DNA from 2 places in the Glaciecola sp. MF2-115 genome. Region 2 is predicted to be linked to the other one. Evidence: predicted binding sites of a transcription regulator. Region 2 holds the regulator's gene; the other holds the start of a gene.
The links. Region 2 encodes MetJ, which represses methionine synthesis genes. Its sites were predicted from a motif close to TAGACGTCTAGACGTCTA; they were not measured.
Positions count from the first base shown of each region.

Region 1: ACKLNX_RS13600 (homoserine O-succinyltransferase) is a predicted target of MetJ. The motif match lies at 13,389-13,406, and genes of this name have one in related genera.

Region 1 covers NZ_JBLBVM010000055.1:88,788-105,526, reverse strand. The annotation lists gene ACKLNX_RS13630 (M13 family metallopeptidase) at 47-2,155, shown strand; gene ACKLNX_RS13625 (TonB-dependent receptor domain-containing protein) at 2,650-5,838, shown strand; gene ACKLNX_RS13620 (alpha/beta hydrolase family protein) at 5,920-7,860, shown strand; gene ACKLNX_RS13615 (DUF938 domain-containing protein) at 7,910-8,512, opposite strand; gene metH (methionine synthase) at 8,537-11,188, opposite strand; gene ACKLNX_RS13605 (homocysteine S-methyltransferase family protein) at 11,197-12,249, opposite strand; gene ACKLNX_RS13600 (homoserine O-succinyltransferase) at 12,362-13,294, opposite strand; gene ACKLNX_RS13595 (DUF2802 domain-containing protein) at 13,493-13,987, opposite strand; gene ACKLNX_RS13590 (chemotaxis protein CheW) at 14,124-14,615, opposite strand; gene ACKLNX_RS13585 (chemotaxis protein CheW) at 14,661-15,452, opposite strand; gene ACKLNX_RS13580 (ParA family protein) at 15,442-16,212, opposite strand; gene ACKLNX_RS13575 (protein-glutamate methylesterase/protein-glutamine glutaminase) at 16,243-16,739, opposite strand, start outside.
Region 2 covers NZ_JBLBVM010000045.1:7,248-23,986, forward strand. The annotation lists gene ACKLNX_RS06065 (hypothetical protein) at 1-429, shown strand, start outside; gene ACKLNX_RS06070 (hypothetical protein) at 661-1,278, opposite strand; gene ACKLNX_RS06075 (hypothetical protein) at 1,320-2,729, opposite strand; gene ACKLNX_RS06080 (hypothetical protein) at 2,763-3,959, opposite strand; gene ACKLNX_RS06085 (hypothetical protein) at 3,966-4,538, opposite strand; gene ACKLNX_RS06090 (glutathione S-transferase) at 4,738-5,388, opposite strand; gene ACKLNX_RS06095 (peptidase U32 family protein) at 5,544-7,826, shown strand; gene ACKLNX_RS06100 (substrate-binding periplasmic protein) at 8,138-8,887, shown strand; gene dtd (D-aminoacyl-tRNA deacylase) at 8,926-9,363, opposite strand; gene pip (prolyl aminopeptidase) at 9,360-10,325, opposite strand; gene ACKLNX_RS06115 (DUF2959 domain-containing protein) at 10,620-11,267, shown strand; gene metJ (met regulon transcriptional regulator MetJ) at 11,378-11,698, opposite strand; gene metF (methylenetetrahydrofolate reductase) at 11,839-12,726, shown strand; gene ACKLNX_RS06130 (FMN-binding glutamate synthase family protein) at 12,925-14,556, shown strand; gene mutH (DNA mismatch repair endonuclease MutH) at 14,565-15,251, opposite strand; gene rppH (RNA pyrophosphohydrolase) at 15,359-15,949, shown strand; gene ptsP (phosphoenolpyruvate--protein phosphotransferase) at 16,015-16,739, shown strand, end outside.

The sequences.
Region 1 (16,739 bases), on a different contig from region 2:
AAGCTAACATAAGCTAAGCACTATAAAATCAATAAAAAGGGTAACCATGAAGAAGTCATTTATCACAATCGCAATTATGAGTAGCTTTGCGCTTGGCGCTTGCGATTCAACATCGAGTAATAGCCAAACTGTTAATCAAAACAAGCAAGCACTTCAAAACGAAGATTCACTATTAACAGCCAAAACAACAACGGCAAAACCTGAACTAGGTTCTTTTGGCATTGAGTTGTCGGCTCGTGATTTGTCAGTCAAACCTGGCGACGACTTTTTCATGCATGCCAGCGGCACTTGGTATGACAACTTCGAAATGCCGTCGGATAAAACACGCTATGGTGCGTTTTCACTTCTTGCCGATCGCAGCGAAGAACGTGTAAAACAAATTATCGATGATATAAGTGCATCGAAAGATTTAAGCTTTGAAGAACAACTTATCGCAAATTTTTATAATGCGTACATGGATGTAGAAACTATCAACGCATTAGGTTTAGAGCCAATCCAAGCTCTCATTGATCAAATTAATGACATTGACTCAGTGATTGATCTTACCTCTGTTTTCGGAAGTGCGTGGCTAACGGGAGTTTCAAGCCCTATCAATGCTGGACTTGGTTTCAATCGCTTAGACCCAAATGAATATCAATTATCAGTAAGTACTGGTGGACTTGGTCTACCTGATCGCAGCTACTACTTGACTGATTCTGAGCGCTTCGCAAAAATTCGCGCCGCTTATAAAGAGAATATTACGAAGATGCTTGCTTACGTAGGCGTTGAAGATGCGGCAAATAAAGCGGATGAAATAATAGCGCTTGAAACAAAAATTGCAGAAGCTCAATGGCCGCGTGAAAAACGCAGAAACCGAGACCTCACGCTTAATCAGATCAGCCGAAGTGAATTACTCAAGGAGTATGCAGGCTTCGATTGGGATACTTACTTTGCCTCTTCAGCCTATAAGATCCCTGAGCTAAACATTACGCAGCCTGAGCCGGTAAAAGACATGATCAAATTGGTGAATAGCGAACCATTGTCTGTATGGAGAAACTATTTGCTCTATCACGCAATGAGTAATAACGCAGGCATGCTACCTGAAGCTATATATCTCACTGATTTTGAATTCTACGGCACTGTGTTAAATGGTCAACAAGAACCAAGACCTCGCTGGAAACGAGCTATTTCAGCTATGTCTGGAACACAATCATTAGGTTTTGCTATTGGTAAAGTGTATGTCGAAAAGTATTTCCCTGAAAGTTCTAAAGAGAAAATGGCAAGCCTTGTTGAGAATTTACGTAAAGCCTTGGGTGAGCGCATTGATAACCTTGATTGGATGGGTGCTGAAACTAAAGTTAACGCTAAACAAAAACTAATGGCATTCCGCCCGAAAATTGGTTACCCGGACGAATGGCAATCATTTGAAGGTGTCTCAATTTCATCGAACGATCTTATTGGCAACGTCAAAACATTACGCAAGTTTTTCCATGCACAGAGTGTTGAACGAGAATTGCAAAAAACGGATAGAGAGCGCTGGGGTATGGCACCACAACGTGTGAATGCCTACTATAATAGCTCGTTTAACGAAATCGTGTTTCCTGCAGCTATTCTTCAAGCTCCGTTTTTCGACCCTAATGCCGACGACGCTGTGAACTACGGTGCAATTGGTGCCGTCATTGGACATGAGATGGGTCATGGTTTTGATGACCAAGGTTCAAAATCAGATGCCAATGGTATTCAACGTAACTGGTGGACGGAAGAAGACCGCGCAGCCTTCGATGAGAAAACAGACAAACTTGCCGCTCAATACAGCCAATACGAACCGATTGAAGGTAATTTCGTGAATGGCCGCAACAGCCTAGGCGAAAACATCGGAGATGTGGGAGGTTTAGCTATGGCTTATCACGCTTACAAATTGTCACTTAACGGTAAAGAAGCCCCTATTATTGATGGACTAACAGGTGATCAACGTTTCTTTTTAGCTTGGGCACAAGTATGGCGCGAAAAACGGACTGAACAGAGCATGTTGAATCAACTCCGCTCTGGCACCCACGCTCCTGGCAGGTTTAGAGCTCAGGCGCCACGAAACCACGATGCTTGGTATGAAGCATTCGATGTGCAACCTGGAGACGAACTTTACCTTGCACCAGAGGATCGTGTTCGCATTTGGTAGGACAAAAAGCGCCCGACAACTGATTGCTATATAGTCAAAAAAGGGCCGCATTTATAGATATAAAATGAACAATGCAGACCAGTCTATTAGATGGTTTGCATTTTTTTTAATTAAATTTATTTTTTTTAATCTTTTTGTAAAGAAATGAGACCAGCAAGAAACTTTGTATGCAATTGTTTTAATTGTATTTTTTATATTTTATAAATATAGCGAAGTGAAAAACCATAGAATCGAGCAAAAAACACACAGAAATGATGCTGTCAGATGTTTGACTGTTTCTACCACTTTGATTAAATTAAGGTGTGCAGAAAAAGCAACTGTCTTGTCTGACTGTTTTATGTATCAACGAATGCATCAGATAATCTGGTCATTCAATATGTGATGTAGTTACTGAGACATGTCTTATAATAAAAAGTTGCACATTTTGACCAAAAAACTCATTTTTGGATAAAACAATAATACTAATCGCTATAAAGCGGTAACAGGGAAACAATATGAATCAAAGCAACGACACTAAGTTGCATAAAGTATCATTAGCGGTATTAGTCGCTCTAGGATGCTTAGCAGCCCCAAACCTATACGCACAGGAAACTGATAGCCTTCTTGAAGAAGAAGAGGAAGAAGTCAAGGAAGTCGTAGAACGAATTTCCGTTACTGGTTCGCGTATCAAGCGTCAAGAATTTTCAAATGCATCTCCTATTCAAATCATTAGTGGTGATATTTCACGTGAATTGGGTATGTTTGACACGAGCGAAATGCTGCAGTCAAGCTCACAAAGCTCTGGTCAACAAATTGACAACACCTTTTCTGGTTTCGTTCTAGATAACGGTCCGGGTGCTGCAACAGTTGGTTTCCGTGGTTTAGGTGCTGCTCGTACATTGGTACTTATCAATGGTCGTCGTGTTGCTCCTGCTGGTGTGGGCGGCGCGCCAACATCTCCAGATTTGAACCTTATTCCATCAGTACTAATCGATCGTGTTGAAAACCTTTTTGATGGTGCTTCAACGGTATACGGTTCTGACGCAATCGCGGGTGTTGCTAACGTAATTCTTCGCTCTAACGTTGAAGGTTTCGATGTTCAAGCGACAGTAAGTGCTCCTAAAGATGGTGGTGAGCAAACTATTCTTTCAGCTATGTATGGTGTTTCGGGTGACAACTATTCATTCAACATCGCAGCTGAATATAACGAACGTCGTTCACAAACATTTGGCCAAAGCGAATTTGTTGGCGAATGTACTGAATTCTATTATGAAGGTGATGACGGTGAAATCTACACAGACTACCGTGGTATAGGTCCAAACCCTACTCCTCCTGATGCTTGTGATATTTTCCCATTATCAAACCGTATGAGTATTCCTTTCCACGGTAGTATCTACCGCACTGAAGGTTCTACTAACATCGGTATTCCAAACTGGAGTGACTCAACAAGTGGTCTAGCTAACGCACCATTCTTCGGTGACATGGTGACTGAAGTTGATACAAATGGCGATGGCATCATCGATAACGCTATTTGGGATGGTAACGGCGACGGTTTGTTAGACTTTAACTTCCAAGACCCGTTCTACAGCTTAGAGCGTTCTGACTACGTAAACACAAGAGACTGGGTAAGCCCGCTTAAGCGTTTGAGTATTTATGCAAATGGTGATTATTTGCTACAGGACGACAACGATACTCGTTTCTTCTATGAAGCATTGTATGCACAACGTGACTCAAACGTATTTAGCCCAGGCGGTCAATTGTTTGAATTTGTTGGTGCAGATAACCCATTCAACCCATGTGGTACTGATCCAATTAACGGCATTGATTGTCGTGCTGGCGTTGGTTTCCCATACGGTCCTCAAGAAGTACGTCCAATTATCAGCATTAAAGGCGATAGAGATACAAACGTTGTTGACGTACATCAGTACCGTGTAGTTGGTGGTGTTCAAGGTAACATCGGCGCTTTAGAAGACTTCGGTCAGGGTAACTGGTCATACGAAGTTTCTGCTATTTACAGCGCATCTAAAGGTGACAACAGCATCATTGGTATCAATGAAGCAAACTTGTTGAACTCATTAGATACTTCTGTACGTAATGACGATGGTTCTATTACTTGTGGTAACGGTTCTGACGGTTGTGTTCCTGTTAACTTGTTCTCTTCTAACATTTATCAACTGGGCGGTGGTGTATTAACTCCTGCAGAAGCTGGTTACTTGTTCGATAGCCGCGAGATTTCAACTGAAGTTAAGCAAACAATGCTGACAGGTTATATTTCTGGCGATGCATTCACTTTGCCATGGAATGACCAAATTGTACCATTAGTATTAGGTGCTGAATTCCGTAAAGACGAAATCATCACAGATGCTAACCCAGTAGCTGCTGAAGGCCTATTATGGGGTTACTTCTCAGATGAAGGTGCTGACGGTTCAAGAAACCTACAAGAAGTATTCTTCGAAACTGAAGCGCCATTGTTACGCGGTGAAGAGTGGGCTGAAGAGTTGACAGTAACGGCTTCTGGTCGTTGGACAAACGAAACTTTCTACGATCCTGAAACGACTTTCAGCTTGAAAGCGATTTATCGCCCAACTGAATGGTTCACTATTCGTGGTACACGTGGTACTTCATACCGTGCACCTAACCTACGTGAGCGTTTCCTAAACGGTACTTCAGGTTTTGCTAGCATCAGCGATCCTTGTGTTGTTCCTGATAGCGCTAGAATCTCTGATCCACTTGATTTGAATGCAAACGAAACTTACGATGCATCAGAAGATCAACGTGCACAGCGTATCTTAGACTCGTGTGTAGCAAATGGTGTTGATCCAACGTCACTTGGTCTACAAACAGATACTACTGACCGTTTCGGTGCAGGTACTTCTACTGAAGTTAGTACTGGTGGTTCCGATACATTGGCTGCTGAGCAATCAGTATCTGAAACTTACGGTTTCATCTTTGAACAGCCGTTCACTGATGCATTTGACTTAACACTTTCTGCTACTTGGTACGATATTCGTATCACTGATAGTGTTGCTGAGCCAAGTGGTGGTTTCATTGTTAGCAACTGTTACAACAACATTGAGCGTCCAGATGGTTCAAGTGCTTTCTGTGGTAGCATCAATCGTAACAGCACAACTAACCGCCTTGAGTCAGTAGATGCTTCGTTCATCAACATTGGTCTTGAAGGTTCTAAAGGTGTTGACTTCAACATCTTCTATCAACAAGATTTCGTTGTTGGTGAGAATGAGCTAGGTGTGACTTTCGATCTAATCGCTACTAAGCTTCAGTCTGCTGAGCAAGATATTCTTGGTCAACAGGATGATAACTTCGGCGAGCCTACTTATCCTGAATGGAGAGGTAATGCACGTGTGAACTTAAGCTACATGGACTTCAGATTTAACTGGTCAACTCGTTACATCGGTAAAGGTGAAGCGGATCAGCCAGCTGATTTTGATACCTACGCTCCATGTGACGGTTTAGACGTATTATGTCGTCCAGTTTACTACACTGACGATTACTACACGCATAACGCTTCAATCAGCTACAGCCAAGATAACTGGGCTGTAACTGTAGGTGTTAGAAACGTGTTTAATGATGCTCCACCTAAAGTTGATGATGCAGGCGTATTCTCCACGCGCAACATCCCACTAGGTGTTGGTTATGACTTGTTCGGCCGTACTGTTTTCGGAACGGTTAGCTACTCGTTTTAATTAAAAGCGTTACGTAATATGAAGGACTCTCTGGGCTTAGGTCCGAGGGTCCTTTTTTTTTAAAGAATTGTAGGAAGAATTATGTTTCTTAAACAAAAATTGATTGCAATATTTTCAGTCGCTATGCTCTTACCGAGCACCTTAATAGCGAAAGATTATGAACATTCAGATTTAATCGAATCCTTCGCGGTACTGCCTGCCTTACAACAAGTGTCTGTTTCTCCGGATGGTAAGAAAATTATCATCATGCGAGCGACATCAAAAGATGGTGATTATATTTTAGAGGTAAGACAAACCGATAAAATTACCGAAGATCCCGTGTTGTTCGGATCAGAGCACATGGAAATTCAAAGTGCATTTTGGCTAAATAATGAATTAATGGCTGTTAACTTCAGTCAAAATATTCAAGATGGTAACCGTAACTATTATGCGAGTAAGTTCGCTATCGTCCAAGCCGACGGTAAGGGAGACTGGCGTGTTCCATTTCCAAAAGACAACCAAGCAAGATTTAGTCTTATTTCTGTCCTAAGAGATGATCCAAAAAATGTATTGATTAGCTACGACATTAATGATGATCGCTTGCCTGATATTGTTAAATACAACATCTACAACGGCAGAACTCGCACCATTTTGCGAGCTAACACCAAACTTTCTAGTGGCTTTATTCCGGATAACAACGGCGAAATAAGAGCTGCCAACGCATATGACGCGAAAAATAATAGTCTTGACCAATATGTTCGCTTAACACCAGACGATGAATGGGAACTTATATTTAAGAACCGTGCAGAAAACCGTGAACAGTTTGACTTTTTATCGTTTTCTCGCGAAAACCCACAAGAAGTATTTATCAGCGCGAACCGAGGCCACGATACAACAGGTATTTACACATATAATATCGAAACTAAAGAGTACTCTGAGAGACTGTTTGGTTTAGAGAATGTGGATGTTGACGATGTTATTTTGAGTAACAAAGAAGCTGACAGAGGGCGCCTTCTAGGCTTTTCTTACGAAGGTAAGCATCCTACAGCTTATTGGTTAGATGAGTATGAAGAGAATTTAAGAAAAGCGATAAAAGCTGCATTTCCTGGAAAGTATGTTTCCTTAGCAAGTCGCTCTGAAGATGACAACCAAATTGTTGTTCGCACAAGCGCAAGTAATGACCCAGGTACTTACTATCTACTTAGTAACAAAAAAGATGTCAAAGTTATTGGCGAGCGTTTCCCTCTTATCGATAGAGATCTTCTTGGCGATGTTAAATACATTAAGTATACAGCTAGAGATGGTCTAAAAATCCCTGCTTACGTTACTATTCCAAAAGTTGGTAAGAAGCCTTACCCAACGGTTGTTATGCCACACGGTGGACCATGGGTGCGTGATACTATCATTTATGATGAATGGGCCCAGTTGTTAGCTAGCCACGGTTATATGGTCTTGCAACCAAACTATAGGGGTTCTACTGGCTTCGGTTTAAATCACTGGAAAAAAGGTGATAATAATTGGGGTCAAACGATGCAAGATGATAAAGATGATGGAGCTAAATTCCTTATTGATAAAGGTTTAGCAGATCCTGAGCGTATGGCTATTTTTGGTTGGAGTTACGGTGGCTATGCCGCTTTTGCAGCCTCAGTTCGTGAAAACGGACCGTTTAAATGCGCAATTGCTGGTGCTGGTGTAAGTGATATTAATCGCATTGGTGCTTCGCTATTTAACCGCGGCCGTTATGGACGTGTTTTCCAAGGAAAAACCGTGACCGGTTTATCTCCAATCGAAAACGCTGAAAAGTTAGCGATGCCCTTGTTCATTATCCATGGCGACATTGACCAACGTGTCCCAGTAGAGCAAAGTCGTTTGATGGTTGATAAATTAAAGTCATTAGGAAAACCGTATAAATACCTTGAACTAGAAGGTGCGGACCATTTCTATAACACACTTTATTATCGCCACAAGTCAGAGTTCTATCCTGCGATGATAGACTGGCTTGAAAACTCATGTTTTACCGATAGTACTATCGCAAAACAGTAAGTTAACACTTATATTGAAAGCCCCAATAAACCTTGTTTATTGGGGCTTTTTAACTTTGCCACACCAACATCATATTGTTTGCCGGCATATCGATACGCTCAATCAACGTAAGCTTTGGTGCCCAAGCAGCTAACTCATCAATATCACGATAACCTCCCCGTCCGTTTGCAATTAATTGCTCATGAAATGCTTGGTTGCTTTCACTAGTAAATTTTCCATTCACTTTAAAAGGCCCATACTGGCAAAATACGCCGTTTTTAGGTAAATGATAGTCAACTGAGTGCATTAGCGCTTTTATCTCATTCTCGAGCATAATGTGAGCTGTATTCGCCGTATATACACCGTCAAATTGCTCACCTGTGCTTGGAGACGTTTTTAGCCATTCATCATGATCCAATTTCAAAGCAAGGGGACGATGTAAATTCTCACATGGGTATTCGTCTAACCATTGATTAATTCCTGCGTGGTATTCTTTTTGGTCGGAACATTGCCAATGTAAATGGGGTAAATTTGGTGCGAAGAACACCGCATGTTGGCCTGTCCCTGAGCCCACTTCCAACACGCTCTTAGTTTTTGCGAACGCCTTTTTTAATGCGGCCAAAATATAAGGCTTATTATTTTCACAGGCTTGGCTGAACGGTTTATCTTCCACTTATTGTCCTATTCGTCATTCAAATTAATCATTCAAATTCGGCCTTAGCCATTTCTCGGCTTCCTCAATTGACCAGCCTTTACGCTTCGCGTAATCCGTCAACTGATCTCTTTGGATTTTCGCAACGGCAAAATAACGAGCCTCAGGATGTGCAAAATAAAACCCTGAAACTGAAGCACCTGGCCACATGGCGTAGCTTGAAGTAAGTTTCATACCGATTCTATTTTCAACGTCCAGTAAATCCCAGATGAGTTGCTTTTCAGTGTGCTCAGGACAAGCAGCATATCCTGGCGCAGGTCGAATACCTTGATACTTTTCAGCAATTAATGCTTGGTTATCGAATTGCTCATCTTTAGCATAGCCCCATAACTCTTTGCGAACACGCTCATGTAGGTACTCAGCAAATGCTTCAGCAAGTCTATCGGCAATTGCTTTACTCATAATTGAGTTATAGTCATCACCGTCCTCTTCAAAGGCTTGTGCTAATTCATCCTCACCAATACCCGCTGTGACTGCAAAAGCCCCCATGTAATCGCTGCGCCCCTCAACTAAAGGCATTACGAAGTCACTTAAACAGTAATTTGGTCCTTTAGGTTTATGCGTTTGTTGGCGCAAATGATGAGCGACGCCTATTTGGGAATCAAGATTATTTGGACCATCTGTATTTGCCGAATCGGCATTAAATACGAGAACGTCTTCTCCCTGTGAATTAGCAGAGAAAATACCAACACGACCTTTCGCTATCAATTTGCCGTTAGCACATAAAGAATCTAGCATTTCATTTGCATCTTTAAATAAGCTTGTCGCTTCTTCACCTACAACTTCATCATTTAAGATACGAGGATATTTGCCAGCTAATGACCAAGTTAAGAAAAATGGCGTCCAATCGATATAGTTTCGTAGCGTTTCTAATTCAAGCTCAACTGTTTTAGTGCCTAAAAACGCAGGCTTCACGGGTTCATAGTTAGCCCAGTCACAAGTGAATTTATTTGTTTTAGCATCGGTAAAGTTAATTGCTTTGGTGCGTGGTGTTTTTTTCGCATGTTGAACGCGCACTTTTTCATATTCTGCAGTAAGCTCTTTGGCAAACTCCGCACGATTCTCTTTTGAAATCAGCTTCTGACAAACACCTACTGCACGACTAGCATTTGGAACATAAACCACAGGATGATCATAGTTTTGCTCTATTTTAACCGCAGTGTGTGCTTTTGAGGTTGTTGCACCACCAATTAACAAAGGTAAGTCCAATTTTAGACGTTGCATTTCTTTAGCGACTTGCACCATTTCATCGAGTGAAGGCGTGATCAAACCAGACAAGCCAATCATGTCGGCATTTTCATCTTTTGCGACTTGAATAATCCTTGCCGCTGGCACCATTACGCCCAAATCAATTACTTCAAAATTATTGCACTGTAAAACTACGCCTACAATGTTTTTACCAATATCATGGACGTCCCCTTTCACCGTGGCAATCACAATTTTACCGTTCGAGCTACGCACACCTGACTTTTCTGCTTCAATATATGGCTGCAAATGTGCAACCGCTTTTTTCATCACCCTCGCCGACTTAACCACTTGCGGCAAAAACATCTTTCCTTCTCCGAAGAGGTCACCAACCACGTTCATCCCATCCATTAAGGGACCTTCAATTACGTGCAATGGACGCTCAGCGGCAAGGCGAGCTTCTTCGGTATCATCAATAATGTAATCGGTAATGCCTTTCACCAATGCATGTTCGAGTCGCTTAGTAACTGGTAATTCGCGCCAAGCGAGATCTTCTTTTGCAGCTACCTTTCCGCCGCCTTGGTATTTTGGTGCTAGCTCTAATAAGCGATCGGTAGCATCTGGATGGCGATTTAGGATAACGTCTTCCACGGCATCACGAAGTTCTTTAGGTATTTCATCATAAACTTCTAATTGCCCCGCATTCACAATTCCCATATCCATGCCCGCTCTAATGGCATAAAACAAAAACACACTATGCATTGCTTCGCGTACAGGGTTATTTCCACGAAAAGAAAATGAAATATTCGATAAACCACCAGATACGTGACAATGAGGTAATTCTTGACGAATCTGGCGAGTCGCTTCGATAAAATCTACCGCATAGTTATTGTGCTCTTCTATACCGGTCGCGACGGCAAATATATTCGGGTCGAAAATAATGTCTTCCGGCGGAAAGCCTATCTTTTCCACCAAAAGCTGATAGCTGCGTTTACATATTTCAAATTTGCGCACTTGTGTATCTGCTTGCCCGTCTTCATCAAAGGCCATAACAACCGTTGCAGCTCCGTAGCGCTTAATTTTTTTAGCCTGAGCTAAGAACTGTTCTTCGCCCTCCTTTAAGCTAATGGAATTAACAATCGCTTTGCCTTGCACGCATTTCAATCCCGCTTCAATAATCGACCATTTTGATGAATCGATCATGATAGGAACGCGAGAAATATCTGGTTCAGATGCTATCAGATTAAGAAAACGAACCATGGCCGCTTCGGAATCCAACATGGCTTCATCCATGTTGATATCAATAATTTGCGCCCCATTGGCGACTTGTTGGCGCGCAACATCAAGCGCAGTTTCGAAATCATCTTCCAAAATCAGACGTTTGAACATTGCCGAACCCGTTACATTGGTTCGTTCGCCCACATTTATAAAACTTGAAAAATCAGCAGTCACAACAAATCCTAATGAACAAATGGCTCTAAGCCGGATAAACGCATTTTAACTTCGATGTTTGGAAGTTCACGCGGAGGAATACCAGATACCGCTTCGGCAAGCTGTCTAATATGTTCAGGCGTACTGCCACAGCAGCCTCCTAAAATATTGACCAAACCAGATTCCCCCCATTCTTTTAGGTGCTCTGCAAGCTCTTCTGCCCCCATATCATACTCACCAAATTCGTTCGGCAAACCTGCATTAGGATGAGCAGAAACATTGCATTCCGCAATTCTTGAAATCTCTGCAACGTATTGGCGCAATAAATCGGGCCCGAGTGCACAATTCAAACCAATAGCGAAAGGCTTAACATGACGCATTGAGTAATAGAAAGCCTCTGAGGTTTGCCCTGACAACGTTCGCCCAGAAGCATCGGTAATCGTGCCGGATATCATTACTGGTAAAGTAATACCCGACTCTTCGAACACTTCTTCAATGGCATAAATTGCAGCCTTGGCATTCAGTGTATCGAATATAGTTTCAACTAATATTAAATCGACCTTCCCCTCTATTAGTGCATGAGTTGATTCTTTATAGGCTTCAACTAATTCATCAAAATGCACATTGCGTTTGCCTGGGTCATTTACGTCAGGCGATATCGAAGCAGTGCGGCTTGTTGGCCCAATAACACCCGCAACAAAACGGGGTTTATCCGGTGTTTGTGCGCTAAACTCATCTGCAACTTCACGTGCTATTTTAGCGGCACTTAAATTAATTTCTTGCGACTCATCTTGCATATCATAATCTGACATTGAAATAGTTGTCGCATTGAAGGTATTGGTTTCAATGATATCGGCGCCAGCTTGAAGATACGCGCGATGAATATTTTTGATAAGTTCGGGTTGAGTTATCGACAACAAATCGTTGTTACCTTTCACATCACAATGCCAATCTTTGTATTGTTCACCACGATAATCAGCTTCATTAAGTTGACGCTCTTGGATCATGGTCCCCATTGCGCCATCAAGTATCAAAATACGTTTCTTTGCTTGTTTGTTTAAGCTATCTAATGTGGTGCTCACTTTGTCTCTCTTTTGTTTGCGCTTTTTTTTGCGTTTTCATTTACAGCAATTAATTGTAGGTCTTATATTGAAATCAATTGGGCAATAATTAAGCTTAGCCCAAAATTACCGCTTATTCGCTTTCTCTTCTTCTAAGCGTGCTCAAATCATATGGCGTGTTCTGATACACATAATAATTTAGCCAATTGGTCAAGAGTAAGCTGCCATGCGACTTCCAGCGCACTAAAGGTTCATTGTTAGGATTATCATCAATAAAATAGTTTTCAGGGATGACTGGCTCTAATCCGGCCTCAAGATCTCGTGTGTATTCCAGCGCCAAGGTATTCGGATCATACTCTGGGTGGCCAGTTACAAAGACCAAACGACGATCGTCCGTTGCACTAATATAAGTACCCGCAGTATCAGAATGAGCCAACACACTTAGCCCCTTCACTTTTTTATAATCCTGAAGAGTCACCTCGCCAACCCGACTGTGCGGGGCCCAGAATTCAGGGTCAAATCCGCGCATTAACTCGTCATTGGGCTGTACAACTTTATGCTCAAAAACGCCGGAGAGCTTAGTTGCTCGCAATTGACGCTGTATTCCATAAAAGTGATACATTGCAGCGTGCGCTGCCCAGCACAGAAATATCGTAGATTGCACGTTTTCTTGCGCCCAATCTAATAGCTCAGTCATTTTATCCCAATACTTAACATCTTCGTACTCAAGCAAGCCTAGAGGCGCACCAGTGACTATCCAGCCATCATAGTTTTTATCCGCAACCTCGCTAAACTCATGGTAGAAAGCATCCATATGAGATTTAGGCGTGTTCTTTGGCGCTGTTTCATCAATACGAATTAAATCGACATTTATTTGAATTGGCGTATTAGATAACAGGCGTAAAATCTGAATTTCAGTTTCGATTTTATTCGGCATTAAATTTAGTATTCCAACTTCAAGTGGCCGAATATTTTGGCTAGCTGCACGATTGCTATCCATTGCAAATATATTTTCTTGCAATAGCACATCTAAAGCCGGCAGGTCAGAAGGAATCTTAATGGGCATTAATACCACCTATCAACAACACAGTTCATGCAATTGCATGTTTTTCAATCAACGTGAGTCTTATTGTGGCGATATCATTTAAAAAGTCAACATCTTTACGTCTAGACGTCTAAATAAAATGGTTTGTTTTGATTTACTTGTCATCAGGTGAGAAGCGAAGGCCTAACTTAGGTCTTAGGTCGACCTTTCATGTTGTGTTTATTTACGCGCTTTTTTCTGAAAACCTATTAAGACTTCAACTTCAGCTTTTGGTAGATCACACGCATCCATGATTTCTTCAATGCTAGCTCCCGAGGCGACTAGACTATGCGCTTTCGCGTACATTTTAGCGGCAGGATCTTGTTGGGATATCTCATCAATCTGTGCCATCAGTTTATCAACTTCCAGTTTTAGTGTATCAATTTCGGCGTTTAAAGTTTGTGTGGTACTTGTTTCAAAAGTCGAAAATGCGTTCTTAAAGTCTTTAGTGAATGCTTCTTTATTCTCAGCATTAATTGCTAATTGGCTTTGCTCTAGCGCATTCAACTTACTTTGATGCGTTTCATTTAGTTTATGTAAACTATTGATTAGCTCTAAAGCTTTATTTAATCGAAGACTCAGTTTCCTAGAAGATTGAATGGCAATAACAGCAAGGCCGAGACCAAAAAAGGAAATGCAGAGTAGAACCATATTTGTGATTGAAATGTCTTGCATGGATACGCTTACTTATTGTTTTTCACCAGTATATTCAACTTTAACGCATTCATACAATTAAATACAAAAATACCGTGACTGTGCACGGTATTTTTAAGGTCGAATGTATTTAAATCAAATGACGGCTGAATATGAGCTATAATGAACTCATTTCGTCCCATTCATCGTCACTCAACAATTTATTGAGGTCGACTAGAATAAGTAACTGACCACTTCTGTTACTCACACCTTGAATGAATTTGGCGCTTTCTTCAGTGCCTACGTTCGGTGCGCTATCTATTTCTGATGAACGCAAGTAAACAACTTCAGCTACGCTGTCTACTAGTATTCCAACAACTTGCTCATCCGATTCAATAATCACAATTCTTGTATTATCGGTAATATCCGTTGGTGGCAGGCCGAAACGTGAGCGCGTATCAATGACAGTAACTACGTTACCGCGCAAATTGATAATACCAAGCACATAGTCTGGTGCGCCTGGAACTGGGGCAATTTCAGTGTAACGCAAGACTTCTTGAACTTGCATAACATTGATACCGTAAGTTTCCTCATCTAAGCGATAAGTCACCCACTGCAGCACCTCGTCTTTCGGGTCGCTTGCGGTCATCGTTGTTCTATCTTGGCTCATTTAATTTACTCCGTCACACAACATATATTGCTATTTTGTTTACGCTCACTTGCTGCCTAATCCTGCTTTTAGCATTTCAACAAGTTCCGCAACATTAATTAAAGCACACATTTTTTCTTTCACCATGCCTGCTAACCATGGACGTTTGCCAGAGGCACTCCGCCATTTCACGTCGGATTTATTCAGTTCGACTGTATTAACTAGGTTTTCGCAAGCAAGGCCCCAAGGAGTCTTGCCTAAATTAATTAAAAACCGATAATTCAGATTTTCCGCCATTTTCTCGTCATACTTCTCAGGCATAACCCAACGGGCGGAGTCTACAACGTTATATTTATCTTCATTTTTCAACATGACACCCATGAACCAGACCGGTTTGCCTATCATAGGTGCTATTTTCGTTATTTGATGAATTCCACCCAATTCAATAAGTGGAACAGCTAAGGTTAAGCCAGCAACTTCAAAAAATAATGCTTGAAAATTTTCTTCCAATGAATCTTGTAAGCTTAGTGGTGCTGAAACTTCTAAGCTACTTGTCATTGTTTCGACCTGAATCAAAATTTCTTTATCTTCTTGTCGAATTTTCTGACCTTCAGTATCAACTTTAGTTGATACTACATTAGTCACTATCCTTTCATCAACTACTTGCTCAGTGCTTTCAACTAAGTGTTCAGGCTTAGTTCTGACTCTCATTTCAGTAAGTTGTGGTTCAAATGTTCTATCTAACAGCTTTTGTGTTGAGACTTTATCAAAGCTAGGCTCAGGAACAGACTCCGTTAGTAAGTCACTTAGATAATCTTCTACCACACTTTCCTTGGCAAATTCATTTTTATCCTTCACTTGCAATATCCTTCAAAAACTTTTGATACGCAAAAACGCCTCTGCACTTTGGTGCAAATATGGATGCGGGCACTTGTGCTAAACTTGCGTCTCTGAATTTCGTATCAATCGGGATGAATCCTCGCCATAAGTGCTCAGGGTAATCCTCGGTTAAAGTTGTATAGGCTTGAATAGTTGCATTCACCCGACGATCGAACATCGTTGCAATAATGCTAATGGGGATATTGTCTGGCATCGTTTTTCGCATTATTTTGAGGGTGCGCATCATTCTATCAAGGCCTTTTAACGCTAGATGTTCCGTTTGCACTGGTACGATAATTCTGTTGCTACACGCTAATGCGTTTACCATCGACACACCTAATATCGGTGGGCAATCAATCACTACATAATCAAACTGGCGATGAATAGAAGCAAGTGCCTTTTTCAATATCAAGCCTTTCCCACTCTCCATGCCCATTTTTCGATCTAAAGTTGCAAGAGCCATAGTAGCTGGCAATACCATCAGTCCTTTAACCTTTGTAAGGCAAAGTGCATCGAGTAAGGTTTGACCTGTGTATTTTTGTGGCTGAACAAAGACATCATAAATACTAGTATCAAGGGTTTCGGAGTCAATCCCAAAATAATAACTTAAGCTCGCATGTGGATCGGTATCAACAAGCAATACACGTTTGCCCTGCTGAGCTAAAAGCCCACCAAGAGTGACGGCAGTTGTTGTTTTACCTACGCCACCTTTTTGATTTGCGACTGTCCAAATATTCAATTGCTTAACAACTCATTTTAGGTTTTTGCTTCACACTTTCATTTCATTAATGATGTGCTCTGCAATATCATTTAATGGGATTACTCTATCACACGTTCCTGACTCAGCTACCGCCTTTGGCATACCATATATTACACTCGACTTTTCATCTTGCGCCCAAATTGTGGCCCCCTTCTCCTTTAAAAGCTTGCCACCTCTGGAACCATCCGAGCCCATGCCAGTCAATATCACACTTAAAATATCGCCTGAATACGCCCCTACAAGTGATTCCATCGTAAAATCTATAGAGGGATGATAAATAATGGCACTCTCTTTTGGAGCCTTTACAATGTTGATTCTTGCAAAAGCCCCCTTGCCCGTAACTTGCAGTTGTTTACCACCTTCGGCTAAATAAACAGTACCTTTCTCAATGCGATCATTATTTTCAGCTAACTTAACTTTTAGCTGAGAATGTTTATTCAAACGCTCGGCAAACGCAGCCGTGAATGTGCCGGGCATATGCTGAACAAGAATAACGGGATAAGGAA
Region 2 (16,739 bases):
GGAGATCGTGAGCGTGTTGATCGCTTATCAGCAAACGACGACTTTAAAGAGCTTTCTATTGGCTTAGGCTATTTATATCAAATTTCAAATAGTAGCTTTTTTCGCTTCGAAGCAAAATATTACGACTTCGAACAGGAGAGGCGCTCCAACTTTTCCAGAACGTTCAACAATCCACTCGAAATAGAGCAAGATGTAACATATCAACGAGCTGAGAGCACTGGCTCTATTATAGAAGCAGGTTACAAAGCGAAAGCCTTCAATTCATTTGAGTTCGAGATAGGCGTAGGTTACCGCCACATTGACGCTGCCACCGGCATGTATACCGAGTTATCAGCCTCTTATTTGCTGGGAGATAATTGGAAAGTTAGCCTCAGTACTGAGCAAGGAGATACTGACCGGTATATGCTGGGTGTTGGCTATGCATTTTAGGAATTTCAAAAAGCTTCCGGTTTATATTTTTACTGTGTGTTTATTATCCGCTTGCACTTCAACACCGACAGAACAATTGCTTGGTGAAGTGTTTATGACAGTGTTAACGGGTACGGTGACATCCAAAGGAAATCAAGCGCAGTGCAACCAATACAAAATGACTTGCAATAATTACCGAGAGTGGAGAGAAGATAATAAAATCGCTTGTTCTTGCTCAGATTAAAGGCAAGTTTATTTCTGGTTCAAGCTATACACTAAATAGGCTGATTCAGCGGTTTTTAAAGCTACCCCTGCAATGGCGGTAGCAGGCTGAATTTGCCGCAGGCTTGGGAAAAATGGAGCAAAAACATCAATTGCTTCAATGATAGCTTTTCCCGTCGCCATCGATGCGCGAATGTTGTTTTTTCTTAATGGATCTGACCATGCATCTATCGCGCTGTAGCTAGCGAATATGAACTCCATCGATTGAATAGGGGCATTCATTTCCTCTGGGAAATACTGCTTAATCAACGAAGCACTATTGGCAGTTAAAGACATGTATGCTTTTTGTATTTCTTTTGAGGAGACCTTCGGCGTGCTATCTGCCTTAGCTGCAAGCTTAACATTGTTAAAGCTCCCAAAGCTCAGGTTGTTCTGCAAATATTGAAGATAGTTTTTTTGTAAGCCCGTAATACTTTGCGTTCGAAATTGATTATTCAGAGTTTTATATGCGTCACCCGATAGCATGACATGTTTGTCGAGGTTCTCGCTCCACGCAATGTCATGCTTGCCTGATGTTAAGCTTTCAATTTCATTGACGGCTTCGGGTTTTGCTTTAACTAAGCGAACGCTTGTTTTAATTTCCATCATGCCATCCCTAAAATATGCTTAAAGAAACTATTGAAAACGAACTAAATCTTGCAAGCTTTCTGATTTAGCATTTCCTCTGATGAATACGAGGTTTTGCTTCCTGTTGGCGTCATTTGTTTATTGAGCTCATCGAGTTTTTTTTCTGCTTCTTCGCGTTGTTGAGTGTATTTTTCTACCGTTGCTTCGTGATTATCAAAAGTAGTAGCACAGTAATTCCTAAAATACTTCGTTGAGGCAATGGCTCGTTTTGGTGCGTTTTCTAAATTTAACTGATAGCTTCTACGCTTGGTATTTAAATGCTTTACCATGTCGAATGTACAATATGAAATTTCTGTCCACTCGTTAATCACGACTTCTTTGATTTGAGCTGGAATAAAGGCTTTGTCTGATAAGCCCATCAAATTAGTAAATATGCTCACCTTTCCCGCCTCTACTGCATATTGTGAGGACCAAATGTTGATCCCATCAGGTTTATAAGCATTACTTTTTTGCATGTATTTTTGAGCTTGTTGTGCCGATTTTACGAATTGCTCATAATAATCTTTAATTGCAGTGAAGTTTGGCGTCTCAAAGAAACCATTTTCTTTCAGATGAGTTTGGTTTCGATAAATCATTGGCAGTATCAGAGCAAGATCTATTCTGGTAGAAAACCAAGAAACAAGCTCGTCGGTTTGTTCTTTCGTTTTGGCTGCGACGGCTCTATTGATGTAGTTATCAAAAAAATAGAAAGAAGCATCAGTACAAATGCTTGCAGCTGCGGTTTGAATTTCTCCTGCTGGAAGAATGTCAGCTGTTTTAGCAACAAACTTGGGTTCAATATATAACTTATCGCAATCTTCGATACTGTTTACCTTAGTAATGCCAGCTAGGTTTTCTCGTTGTAGAACATTGTTCAAGTTGTTGAGCTCATGGAAGGGAGAGTTTTTGGCTTTGAATTCAGAATCTCTTGCGCTTCGTAGATTGCTTTCTGCCTTGTTTTTAATCTGATTGAAGAAATCTCCTTTAGTCTGTTCAAAAACATTTTGTTGCCAAAGCGGAAATGCGAATCTAGAGGATTCGTTACCTCCAGTACTAGCGCGAACCGGGATGGCTTGATTGTTCATAGCGATATACAAGCACACGTTTGATGATTCGGGAATTGATTTCAGTTTTCGTGGCAAGCCGAATACTTTACTGTTTAACTCTGGAAAGTCTCGTGACATATTTGCCACAACTTGTTTCACAGGTCGGGTGTTACCATTCATATCTAGTTCTTGATATTCAGCAATAAGCTGCATACGAGCCGTTTTGTAGTTTTGCGCGAAAGGATGCTGATCAGTCCAGGAAAAAACGATACTATTTCCTTTCCCTTCTACTTTCGTATCAAGGTTGTTGTCTAGAGATGTAGATGCACAGGAACTAAGCATTATTGCTAAAACAAGAATGGCTAAACAACGGAATAATTTCATCATGCTCTGCTCCTTTTTGGCCCTCTGATGAGCTTACTATTCAACATTGGTAAACCCGTAATTGAATAGTGTCTCTTGGCTTAATTCGGAGACTCCGCGTATTCTACTTTCGAACATGGTTATAATCATTCGCAGTGCTAAATTGCTTCTATTGCCTATACGATTGAGGCTACTCACCTGCTCGTCGAAGCGACTAGTTTTACATAAGGTAAACAATTGGTCTGCTACAAGCCAAGGTTTATAAGTCGATGACACGAAACTAAACTCTTTATTCTCATTTAACTCACAAATTCCGGCGATCATGTTGAATGCTGTTTCACGCTCAATTCGCATTGCGATTTGATGGGCTGCAGAACGTCCGCCTTCGCCGATACTTTTTATGTCAGCATCAAGTTGATGTTCGACATAATGATTGAATGACTGTATTCGTTTTTGTTGCAGCATTCTGGTTAAACGATTAGCTTCTCTAGTCATACCCTCATAACTAAAACTCTGATCAAGGGCTTGGATCATACTTTTGAGATAATTAAAGCGCCTAGCTACCTTAATAGACGAGTTGCCCCGCCTATTATCTTCTTCAAAATAGTATTTGTTTGGGTAAACAGATGAATACAGCAAGCCATGTTGGTTTTTAGCAATTGATAATAAGAATTCTCGAGGGTGACTCAGTAACTTATCCTTCCAAATAAAACTCTCTGCTCTGCGAGTATTGAAATCGTAGCCATTTAAGCGGTCAAAGCCATTCATAAAGCCAGAGTATATATGCACTAAAAACTGAGCATTTGAATCAATGGTTCGTAAACTTCCACCTAGGAATGCAACGGTGCAAGCACTTGCGCACTTGTTGCCATTGGCAACTCTAATCAGCAATTTGCTGCTGCGAAAGACTAAGCCTATCTTCATTCCTTCAGCGGAGTTTCCGCCACCTGAATCCAATCGAACTTCCACTGCTCCTCTATTTGAGTATATTGCTCTTTGGATACGAGATGCATCTCCGGCAGCGACACTACCGGAAACCTTTAATATTCGGCCGTTTGATAGAATCTTTAAACAGTCGTCATACGTTCTTGCTGCTCTATTTTTTGTTCGGGCTATGTATGACGTTGTCTCACTACTACATTGATTTTGAAATTCTCGATACTGGCCTTCTTGCGCGTTGCCGTCACCTACAAATCCACCCGCTATGGCTATTGAGATTACTACAAATATTCGCCAAAAACTGAGCGTAGACATAATGGATTACACCGCAACGACTTTAAATTCACCATCAGGTAAATCTCGACATTGCGTGACTAAAATCGACTCTGAGGTTTGATCAACTACCAAAGTATCTTTAGCGACGACACAATATGTATTACCGTTATTCTCAGTATATTTGTCGATGACATCAACGCTACCGCGATAGTTGGGATTTTGCGGGTCAACATAACTTGTTGATTCAGCTGTTACGGCAGCCTGCAATACTTGCTCACGACGTTTTTTTAAGCCATCTTCAGATAGTTTCTTGTAAATAGTTTCACCAGCATAATTAGCGATACCGCAAAACGTAAGAAACAAACCTACTTGAAAACCTTTCGTTAAGGTTTTTCGTTCTTCGGCAGTATATTGTTTGCTACTATTGCTAAAGTATTTACCGGCGAGTTCTTTCGCAATGTATGCCCCCGCAACACCACCGACTGCACAAAGTGTGGTTTTCATAAATACACCTAAACCGGCTTCGTTGTCGTTACCACCTTTACTGGTCGACTGACAGCCTGAAACAAAGAATACGAGACATAGAGTAGCGGTAAGTGCCATTTTAGTTATTTTCATTTCAAATCCATTTTTAATTTTTTAGCAAATGAGAAAATGACGTAAAATAATGCAGATCAGCGCGAATGGCCTGATCAGGGATTACGATGGTTGTTTTTTAACCAATATAAGAATTTGAAGATTTGTTGTCAAGAGAAAGACAGTGAACCGATACACTCAATTATAGAATATCGATGCAAAGCTGAAATCAAGGCTCCCTTCAAAATATCACAGGCTCATTTCCTTCTTCCCATATCGGGTACTGAGCCATTACCTTGTTAAACATGGCACTTTGCAAATACTTGTTCAACCACTTTTTAAGATTGGGGTACGGTGCCTGCACATACCATTGGCGTTCAACTTTAGCGAACTGACGAATAAAAGGGAATATTGCAATGTCAGCCAGACTTTCATGTGTTCCCATCACATATTTATGTTGGCTTAAGCGTCTCTCTAAGTCTTGAATATATCTCTCACAAGCTTCTCTGCACTCTACTAAGTTTGGCTCGTGGTAGCGTTTGGCGCACTTGTAGCGTTCTATGCAGCCTTTGAATTCTTGATCGTATTTATTCACAAAACTCAACAGCGAGGGGAGCTCACTTGAACCATCTGATTGATTTCCTAATAAATTATCAGGATCGCTTTGACCGAGACTCCACAGCATAACATCCAAGCTCTCGTCGATAATCTCAGTGGCTGATACCACTAAAATAGGCACGGTTCCCTTCGGCGATGCAATCAACATGGCTTCAGGTTTATTGTCTAACTTCACATCACGCAGCTCAACTGCCTTTCTTGACTTAAAAATAGCGATCCGTGCACGCATAGCAAACGGGCAGTGCCTAAGAGAATATAAGATGGGTAAAGTCATTTAACACGTCGCCTGTTTGCTTGGATTCGTAAACTAATTTGGTAATCAGGTGATTATTCTAACATCTAGTCATTTTATCGGTATAAAGACCTTTAATATACAGGTAAAATCCCTGATGAATAAATTCAACGAAAAATAAGTGTTAAGTGATAACGATGAGTCCAAAGATAGAATTACTAGCGCCAGGTGGCGATGTCGAAGCAATTAAAGCTGCAATTATCGCAGGTGCCGATGCCGTATATTGTGGTCTAGATAGCTTCAATGCACGAAACCGAGCGTCAAATATCTCCTTTGATGAACTCGTAGGCGTTATTCGTTTAGCTCATCAATATGATTGCGAAATATTCTTAACCTTGAATATCGTCATTTTGGAGCGTGAATTCAAATCGATGGCAAAGCTACTAAGTAGACTATCGAATACCACTTTAGATGGCGTTATCGTGCAAGATATGGGGATGTTCTATTTAATTAAAAAGTATTTCCCCAGATTAGATATTCACGTTTCAACACAAATGACGACTCATAATGTTGGTCAAATTCCCTTTCTTAAAAAGCTGGGTGCATCTCGAGTAAATCTTTCACGAGAACTGAACCTGCGTGAAATTACACAAATGGCTGCCGTAGGCAAAGAGCATGATGTTTTAACCGAAGTTTTTGTACATGGTTCTTTATGTGTAGCCTTTTCTGGTTTGTGTTATTCAACTTCTGCAAGTGTGGGGAATTCAGGAAATCGCGGTCGTTGCAGTCAAGCGTGCCGTGAAGAATACGAAACGACAGAATCCGGTAATAACTTTCCTCTCAATATCAAAGACAACAGTGCGTTCTTCGATTTGCCCGCACTGATCGATGCCGGAGTTCACTCTTTTAAAGTGGAAGGGCGCATTAAGGGAGCAAGTTACGTTCACACTGTTATCGATAGCTTTCGAAAGCAAATCGATGGCTATTTAGAAACTGGTGAATTAACACAGGATGGTGAACGGCTTTATAAAGTGTTCAACCGTGATTTGACCAACGCATTTTTGCGCGGTGACTTAAACCAATCCATGTTTATTGAAAATCCACGTGATAATTCCACTAATCGCGCATTGGAAGCCAGTAATGCTATTTCTATCGTGCAAATTTACGATGCGAAACAGTCTCTGCAAAAAGAACGAGATGAAATGAATGCGACGGTTTTCGATAAAATAAAGCATGTAAGTATCGAGAAGATGTCATTGAAGCTGAGTTTTAGTGGTCAGCCAGGCTTTCCTTTGCTAATACGAGCAAGCATAGAAGAAGATGGCTTATTACTTGGCGCCCCTCGCTTACAGCGAACAATTGAAGTGCAATCTAGTCAAGAACTAGTGGCGAATAAAGAAGGGAATATTGATTCAATCTCTTTGGAAAAACGCTTTAGAAGCTTTAACAATGCACAGTATATTTTAGAAGAGATTGATACGGACAAACTTGCGGATAATATCAGCTTAACCTTTAGTTCTCTTACCGCGCTTAAAAACGAATTGGCTAAAAGGTTAAATGATGGCGTAGATGTATTGCCAGAAGTCATACTTCCAAAGCTTGAAAACCATCCGAAAGCAAATCTCGATGAACCGCCAAAGTTGTCGCTATTAATATGTGATGAAAGTGACATAGAGCTAGCTGACAAGACGGACGCAGATATATACTTCAAGTTACCCGATGCTTACAAAAGAGGATGCACCAAATACATTACTTTTTTAGCGAACAACCCAAGACTCATTCCTTGGTTTCCACCCGTCTTAATTGGTAAAGATTACGAAGTGGCACTGAATATATTGGAGCAAGTAAAACCTAAGCTAATTGTGACCAATAATACGGGCATTGCTAATCGTGCTTCTGAGTTAGGTATTAATTGGATTGCAGGCCCATTCCTCAATACGACGAATTCTTATGCTTTATTAGCAATGCAAGAAAGCGCTAATTGCAGTGGCGCGTTCATTTCAAACGAAATTAATAGACAGCAAATAAAGACGATATCGCGGCCTAAGAACTTCAAATTGTTGTACAGTATTTATCACCCAATCTTATTAATGGCCAGCCGCCAATGCTTCTTCCAACAGAGTGTTGGTTGCGAAAAACCACGCATCGATAACGGTTGTATGCTGTCATGCGATAAGTCGACTAGTATTACGAATCTCAAAGGTGATTCTTTTGCAATTGATAAGCAAAAGGCCGGTTATCCAAGCATTTACAATCAAGACCAATTCATGAATATGGAGATCATTCATGATCTTGCTCCCATGTTTGACGGCTTTATGATTGATTTAACCAACATAGGTGCGGGTGATAAAGTGTCACCTGATAAAGTGAAGTTGATTCAGCAATTTGAGCAATTATTAGAGGGTAATAATAGCGTTGAAGAAAGCTTGAATATGCTGGTTCCAGAATCTACAAATGTTCAGTATCACAATGGCTTGTAGCTTAGTCTGTTAGTAAAGGTCATCACTGCGCACGCGGTGAACTCCCAAATATCCCAAGTTACCGCCTGCGCGCTAATGACCTAGGTAGTGCGTATACAACGAAGGGTTAATAGAAGAGCTTAAACCGTCCTAACCAGCATAAATTTCATAAACGAGCCTAAACTGCATAATCTAGCACTTTAATGATGCTTTTCCGAAGATCTACAAGCGACACATTTTAGATTTAGCGGCCTTAATTTTTTACTCGGAAAATGTACAGCTTTGAGGTTATACTGTGTAGATGAAAATTTATACATGTTCGGTTAAGCCATATGCGCCCTCTATTTTATAAGCTATTAATCGTAGACTTGGTAGTGGTGTTTTTGGTTTTGACTCACAGCGTTTCCGCGTTAGCGATTGAGCTCAATGAGCTTACTTTTATTACAGAAAGTAATGCATCATACAACTATATACGAGACGGTGAGTTGCAAGGTCCTGCTGTCGATTTACTCTTGGCCGCCTCGGCTAGTGCTGGTAGTCCTATAACTCGCGACGCGATATTGGTTTTGCCTTGGGCTAGAGGTTTTAGAGATGCTCAAGAGGGACCTAATACCGTATTGTTTAGTACTATTAGGACGTCTCAGCGAGAAACAGTTTTCCAATGGGTCGGACCAATTGCTGCTGAGAGTGATGTGTTGATTGCCTTGAAGTCGAGACAATTAAAAATCAGCAAACCAGACGATTTAAAGAATTATTTGACCGGTGCCGTGGAGGGCGATGTAGGCGAAGAAATACTCCATGATGCGGGAGTACCGTCGCAAAGAATGGCACTGATTGCGCACTCGAAAAGCTTGGGAAAGATGTTAAATGCAGGGCGCATAGATCTCTGGATATTTGGTGAGGCTGGTTGGCAAGAAACGCTTATTGCTAGTGATATTGACCCAAGTAAGTTTGAAATTGTTTACCGCTTTCCGCCAAAACATTACTATTTCGCGCTGAGTCAAGACATTGATAAGCAACTGGTGAGTAAGTTTCAACAGGCAGTTGATATTGCATTAAAGTCAAATGGCTTTGTGTTTTAAAAACATTTTGCGCACATCATCGCTGTAACTCGATAAAGCTAAGTCTCAATCCAAAACGTCACCGGACCATCATTAAGCAGTGAAACGGCCATATCGGCACCAAAAATCCCAGTTTGGCACTTCCAGTATTCAGAGTTTATGTGCTGTACAAAGGATTTATAGATAAACTCCCCATGTTCAGGTGTCGCACCTTTTGAGAAGCCAGGACGATTACCTTTTGCGGTGTCAGCGACTAAGGTAAATTGAGATACCACCAGTAATTCACCTTGTATATCGGAAAGGCTCTTATTCATTCGTCCGTCTTGGTCGGCAAATATTCGATAATTAAATACTTTGCGGGCCATTTTTTCTATTTGCTGATCGCTATCGTCTTTTTCAACACCGATAAACAGCAATATACCGCTCTGAATCTCCCCAACGACTTCTGTATTTACGCTAACAGAAGCTGATGTAACTCTTTGAATTAATCCTTTCAAAAACGCGCTCCGCTTTCAAACATTTCATTCATTATTCTGGTTAACTCATTTGCGATGCCAGTTTCAGACATACTATGCCCCGCATTATTGACTACCTTTAAGGTCGCATGAGGCAAGGCTTTTTTGATCGAATAAGCCGCTTCCAGCTTGCATACCATATCGTAACGGCCATGCACGATATGACAGGGAATATCGTATAATTTATCGATGTTATCTAATATGTAATTTTCGGCGACAAAACATTTATTTAGCAAGTAATGACACTCGAGCAATGCGAGACTTTTTATGTGTTTATCGGTACTTAAATCACTCATCATCACGTTAGGTGCGATTAGGCGAGAGATATAACCTTCCCAATTAAACCAAGCTTTAAGTGCAGGGAAGCTAAGGTTATTGTCTGGGTTTTCAAACAAACTAATAAACTGTTTGCACACGATATCGGAAGAAGACTTATCAGATATATGGCTTGAAAATTCTTCATAAGCTTCAGGGTAAATTTGAGCAGCACAACCAGTAGGCAGAAGAAACCAATCAAAATCTTCTTTTCTAGCTAAAAACACACCACGCAGCACCATAGATATTACGGCTCTAGGATTGTTAATTGCGTAGAGTAAAGCCAGGGTTGAGCCCCACGAGCCACCAAACACAATCCATTTATCAATATTAAAATGTTTGCGAATAAACTCAAAATCTTGAATAAGCAATTCAGTAGTATTGTTTAAGGTATCACCGAAAGGAGTAGAACGACCACATCCACGTTGATCAACGCCAATGACACGATATTTAAGCGGGTTGAATGGCCATTGATAATTTTTACCTAAACCAGCACCCGGGCCACCGTGCATATAAATGAGAGGAATGCCCTCTGGGTTGCCACTTTGCTCTACATACAACTTATGACCATCTGAAACCTCAATGGTTTGATAGTCATAAACGGCATTAGTGTAGAAAATTCCATTCATAAATCTGAATCACGCTTAGTATGAAAGTAAGCAAAAACAGACAAATTGTGGCTTAGGCATAAAATGTCGTGCTCTATTTAATTAATTACTTAAATTTATACCTTTTTGCTAATTAAATCGACTTAAATAATTCAGTATTACTCGTAAATGACCTCGTTTTTGGCTCTTTTAAGGAGAAAATGAGGAGTAAATTAGGTGTAAAGCCTAGTAGTTTAGTCTAGTGTCGCTTATCCTAATAAGCAGACTTAAGTATCATTTACTTACAATTTTTTACATCCTCAGAAGGAAAGTGACATGCTTCGTTTATTTTGTTGTATTTTTATATTGTCGTTAGCCGGTTGTCAGTCGGCGGTAGACAATGCTTATTATGGGATGTGGGAAAAGTTGGGTGTCGAGAAACGAGATATTTTAGTTGACCGCGTAGAAGACGCTCAAGATTCACAAAAGGATGCTCAAGAACAGTTCGCATCCGCTTTAGACGAGTTCAGTGCCTTAATTAATTTCGACGGCGGTGAGTTAGAAGATGTTTATAATAATTTGAGTGACCAGCTTGAAGTTAGCAAAGAGAGCGCTGAATCGGTAAGAGAAAGAATAAATAAAGTTGAGTCAGTTGCTCAGGCATTGTTTGAGGAATGGGCTGATGAAATTGAAATGATTTCCAGCGCTAATTTGAAACGTGATAGTAAACGTAAGCTCAGCGAAACTAAACGCAAATATGCTTCCTTACTTAAATCGATGCGAAAGGTTGAGCAAAGTATGGATCCGGTCCTTATTGCTCTTCAAGACAACGTATTTGCACTAAAACATAATTTAAACGCTAATGCGATTGGCGCACTGCAAGGTGAGTTTAATAGTATCAAACAAGACGTTGGTAGCTTGATCAAAGAAATGAACACTGCCATTGCACAGTCAGATGAATTTATTAAGAGTATTAAAGGCTAGAGCAAGGAACAAACGCAAGTAATCTAGCACGCAAAATAGAAAGCGATTCTCCAAAACGCCATAGTTACAGGTATTTTGGGAATCGCCAACAATGAATAGTTTTACGCTTTCTATTCAGCTTCCGCAGCCGCTATATCTATCCCCATTTTTTCCATAATCTCTCTTGCCGAGGCTGGTATGCGATTGGGGTTATCTTTCTTCAGATCGCTGTCATCTGGCAATGGCTGCCCAGTAAAAGCATGCAAAAATGCCTCACATAACAATTCTGAATTAGTGGCATGACGTAAATTATTTACCTGTCGACGTGTTCTTTCATCCGTTAACACTTTTAGTACGTTAATCGGAATTGAAACAGTGACCTTTTTAACTTGCTCATTCTTTTTACCGTGTTCTGCATATGGGTGAATATATTGTCCGTTCCACTCTGCCATGGGGATCCTTATTATTTTAATTATATGAAAATTCTAACTGGTATAGAAAAAATATCAATCTAGAAGTGTAAACTTCTTGACGTCTAAGCGTATAAAAAGTAATTTAGACGTCTAAACGTCTAAAAGTAAGTGGCAAATTAATGGTTTCATACGCACAGGGCATCGATGCTTTAAATCAATCTTTATCTGAATTGAGAGATATCGAAGTATCTTTTGAGTTTTTTCCACCGAATTCGGAAGATATGGAAAAGACATTATGGAAATCAGTCGAACGCCTTGCACCCTTAAAGCCCAAATATATGTCAGTGACATATGGCGCAAACAGTGGCGAAAGAGATAGAACCCATGCCGTAGTAAAGCGCATACAAAAGGAAACTGGGGTTTCAACAGCACCACATTTAACTTGTGTTGATGCATCGCAAAGCGAACTCAAGCAAATTGCGAAGGATTATTGGGATTCTGGCATAAAGCGCATTGTGGCCTTGCGTGGTGATTTACCTGCAGGGGTCGAAAAGACCGACATGTATGCTTCAGACCTAGTAAGCCTGCTGAAAGACGTCGCTGATTTCGATATTTCAGTTGCGGCTTACCCTGAAAAACATCCTGAAGCTCCTAATGCGCAATTCGATTTATTGAATTTGAAGCGTAAAGCAGAGGCCGGTGCTAACGAGGCGATTACTCAATTTTTCTTTGATACTTCTGTATTTTTGCGCTTTAGAGACCGAGCGGCAGCAGCCGGTATCGATTTAGATATTGTTCCAGGAATTCTACCTGTTACCAACTATCAAACACTGACACGCTTCGCAGGGTTTACGAATGTGCATGTTCCTAATTGGTTGCATAAGATGTACGACGGCTTAGATTCTGACGATCAAGCAACTAGAAACTTGATGGGCGCAAACATTGCGATGGATATGGTGAAAGTCTTGGCGAAAGAGGGGGTGAAGCACTTTCATTTTTATACTTTGAACCGTTGTGAATTAAGCTATGCAATTTGCCATATGCTGGGTTTACGCAATCAAAAGTAGGCATTCTTGTAAGATATGTTTAAGTTAGGTGCTGTTGTAGGTAAACTAACACTATTATTAGAGTTTTTTTCCAAACTAATTTATTGGAATAGTGTGTATAACAGCATCAACCGGAGTTTGCTGAGTTGAATTTACCTGATGCTATTGCCAAAAAGTAAGCTCTGAATTTTTACTACAAGTCTTTAGACAAGGGATATGATGCGCAAAACTATTTTTCAGGTATTGATAGGCATAAATTTATTCATTTTACTCATTTCCCTTCTTGCACCACTGCTTGCGTGGGGTTTGCTTCTCTCGCTGCCTTTATTGTGTATTGCAGTTTATGATAGCTGGCAAAAAAAGCATGCCATATTAAGAAATTTCCCGCTCATAGGTAGAGTTCGTTGGATTATTGAGGACGTTCGCCCTTTTATTCAACAATATATTCTTGAAACAGATACAGGTGGTGCTCCCATCAGTCGTATGTTTCGAAATATCGTCTATCAACGTGCAAAAGGCAGTCGCGATACAATCCCCTTTGGTACACAAGTTGATACTTACAGAACGGGATATGAGTGGATCGGCCATTCCTTATCTGCATTAAAAGTTGATGATATTGACAAACAACCACGCGTCACTGTTGGAAGCCGGCATTGCAAACAGCCTTACTCTGCAAGCATATTAAACATTTCGGCGATGAGTTTCGGTAGTTTAAGTAAGCCAGCTTTACAAGCCTTAAACAAAGGAGCGAAGCTTGGTGGCTTTTACCACAACACAGGTGAAGGCGGAGTAAGCCCTTATCATTTAGAGTTCGGTGCTGATGTTGTATGGCAAATTGGTACGGGGTATTTCGGTTGCCGAAACGACAAAGGCGGTTTTGACGCAGACAAATTTACCAAACAAGCGTCCCATGCCAATATTAAAATGATAGAAATTAAGTTGTCTCAAGGCGCAAAGCCCGGGCATGGTGGTATTTTACCAGCAAGTAAAAATACGCAAGAGATAGCTGATATTCGTGGTGTGGAAGTTGGCACTCAAGTCGATTCTCCACCAACACATAGTGCATTTAATTCGCCACTTGAATTGATTCACTTTGTCCAAACATTACGTGAGCTTAGCGGTGGAAAGCCTATAGGTATTAAGTTGGCCTTGGGCAGAAGAAGTGAGTTTGTGGCTATATGTAAAGCGATGGTCGAATTAAATCTCACACCCGATTTTATTACTGTTGATGGTGGCGAAGGCGGTACTGGAGCGGCCCCTCTGGAATATTCAAACTCTATTGGTTCCCCTTTAATTGAAGCTTTGGCCTTTGTAGACGATTGCCTGACGGGTTTTGGACTAAGAGAAGATATTAAGATAATTGCATCCGGAAAAATAATATCGGGTTTTCATTTAGTTAAAAATCTCGCCTTAGGGGCTGATATTTGTAATAGCGCTAGAGGCATGATGTTAGCTCTCGGATGTGTACAGTCTTTATCGTGTAATACAAATGAATGTCCAACCGGCGTCGCAACGCAAGATCCTGCTCTTTCTGCAGGATTAATTCCGGCTAACAAGGCTGTTCGTGTACATCAGTTTCATGAGAAAACAGTACATGCGACCGTCGATATTATTTCCTCAGCAGGACTAGAAGCTCCTCATAACTTGAACCGAACTCATATATTTAGACGGGTTAATCAGCAGGAAGTGAAACGCTACGATGAAATTTTTCCGCATATGGTGATTGGCGGATTCTTGAAAGACTGCATCCCTAAGAACTATGAGATAGACCTTGAAGAGGGTGACGCACGCACTTTCATGCCGAAGAAAACATTATCCAATATCAACATGCAAACCAAAACGCTTTGCTAGGAAATATTTTACCCAGCAAAAGCGCGTTCTAGAATCTGTTGAGTAAAGTTCTTTCGCAAATAGAATCCTCGGGGCCGAGTTTTTATTACCTGGCCGCTCTCACCGATGGCATCTGTAAGCACTGAACCATTTGCTGCTTTGGGCCTTAATTGCAGATATGTTCCAACCGTCGCATCGATGCGTTCAACGTGCCCTAAACTAATCATGTCCATTAGTTCTTCCCAGTCGTGTTGAAGTTGTGTGTTTTCATCAGCGCTTGGTTGCCATAAAATTGGGAAACCAATAACTCTCTCAGCAGGTGGGATTTCTCGCTCACCTTGAATCGGCAACCAAAGAACCTGTTGTAACTTATTACGCACATTAGAATTTTTCCAGTTTACACCGGTATTATTAGTTAGGGGCGCATAACAAACATAGGTTGTTTCAAGTGGCTGGTTATTGTAGGAAAGCGGTAAGGATTTTAACTCGACACCTAAGTCGGGGAAATCTTGTTCTGGTTTCGAACCCGCACTTGCACCTAAGCAAAGTTCAATTAACTGCCCAGACCATCCCTTTTGCGTCTTAAAATTCAATGGAACCGCAATGTCCGCTGCATTTGCCAAATCACCTAGAGTCAGGCCCGCTAATCCTTGAGCGCGTTGCATTAAGGCATCTATCGAATCAGGCGGATTTTGAGGTACTTGTAATGATGACATGGGCTAGGTGCTTCACTTAATAAATAATTAACGCTATTGCTTTGCATAATGCATAGTTTATGGAAGAATGGACAGATATAAAAGTATAAATGCGCTGGGTAATCTAAGTGATTGATGCCGAAGGATTCCGCGCGAATGTTGGTATTATCATATGCAATAAAATGGGCCAAGTGTTTTGGGCTCGTCGCTATGGCCAACATTCATGGCAATTCCCACAAGGCGGAATTGACCAAGGGGAAACTGCCGAACAGGCAATGTATAGGGAGCTCCACGAAGAAGTGGGCTTGCTGGAAAAAGACGTAAGTATAGTTAGTGTTACTCGCAACTGGCTTCGTTATAAATTGCCTAAACGCCTTGTAAGGAAGGGTTCAAACCCTGTATGTATTGGCCAAAAGCAAAAGTGGTTTTTGCTGACACTTAAGTGTGACGAAAAAGACGTCGATCTTTTACAGTCAGGGCATCCTGAGTTTGATGATTGGCGCTGGGTTAGCTATTGGTATCCAATACGTAACGTAGTTTCGTTTAAACGAGATGTTTATCGAAAAGCTATGAAAGAGTTTTCGCCGGTGGTCTTATCCGTGCAAAAAACGTCTGTGCAAAAGCCGTCTGTGCACAAACCGACAGCACAAAAGCCTCATACACATTCACCCAACAATAATCGAAAAAACAAAAGGCGTCGACCAAGACCGCAAACCTAAGGCAACGGTAACAGGGGCTTTAAGCTTGCTTTACTTGTCTTGTTAATTGCAATGGAGCGTAGTGCATGCTAACTATCCTGAAACGAATAGTTCAAGAAGTTAATCAGATTCCAGGGCTGGAACCGGCACTGGATCGCTTAGCGACCTTAGTTAAAGAAACCATGAAAGTGGATTCTTGTTCGATCTATTTGGCTGATCATAAAAATCAAGTCCTTGTAATGAAAGCGACTGACGGGCTTGATAAAAGTGCGATCAATAAGGTTAGCGTAGGATTTAGCGAAGGGCTAATTGGATTGGTTGTTCAGCGCGAAGAGCCTTTAAATATCGAAAATGCACCCATACACCCTCGCTTTAAACATTATCCCGAAGTAAATGAAGATGCCTTTTTTGCTTTTATTGGTACGCCAATAATTCACCAGCGAAAAGTATTGGGTGTCATTTCAATGCAGCAAAAATCGATTCGTCGTTTCAGCGAAGATGAAGAATCTTTTTTAGTCACTCTTGCCACCCAAATTGGACTGGAAATTACGAATGCCGAAATTCGTGGCGTGCTCGATGTAAATCCAGACACAAATTTCAACACTCACAAGAGCATAAACGGTTTACCTGGTTCACCTGGCTTAGCTTTAGGTAAGGGTGTCGTGCTCAATATGAAGCATGAACTCAGTCAAATGGTTGTTCGTAAAACGACAGACCAAAAGCAAGAAATCTCACACTATCGACAAGCTGTTGAGTTAACTAGAACTCAAGTTGCTAGCTTGTCAGATAACTTGGGCGATAGTTTACCCGA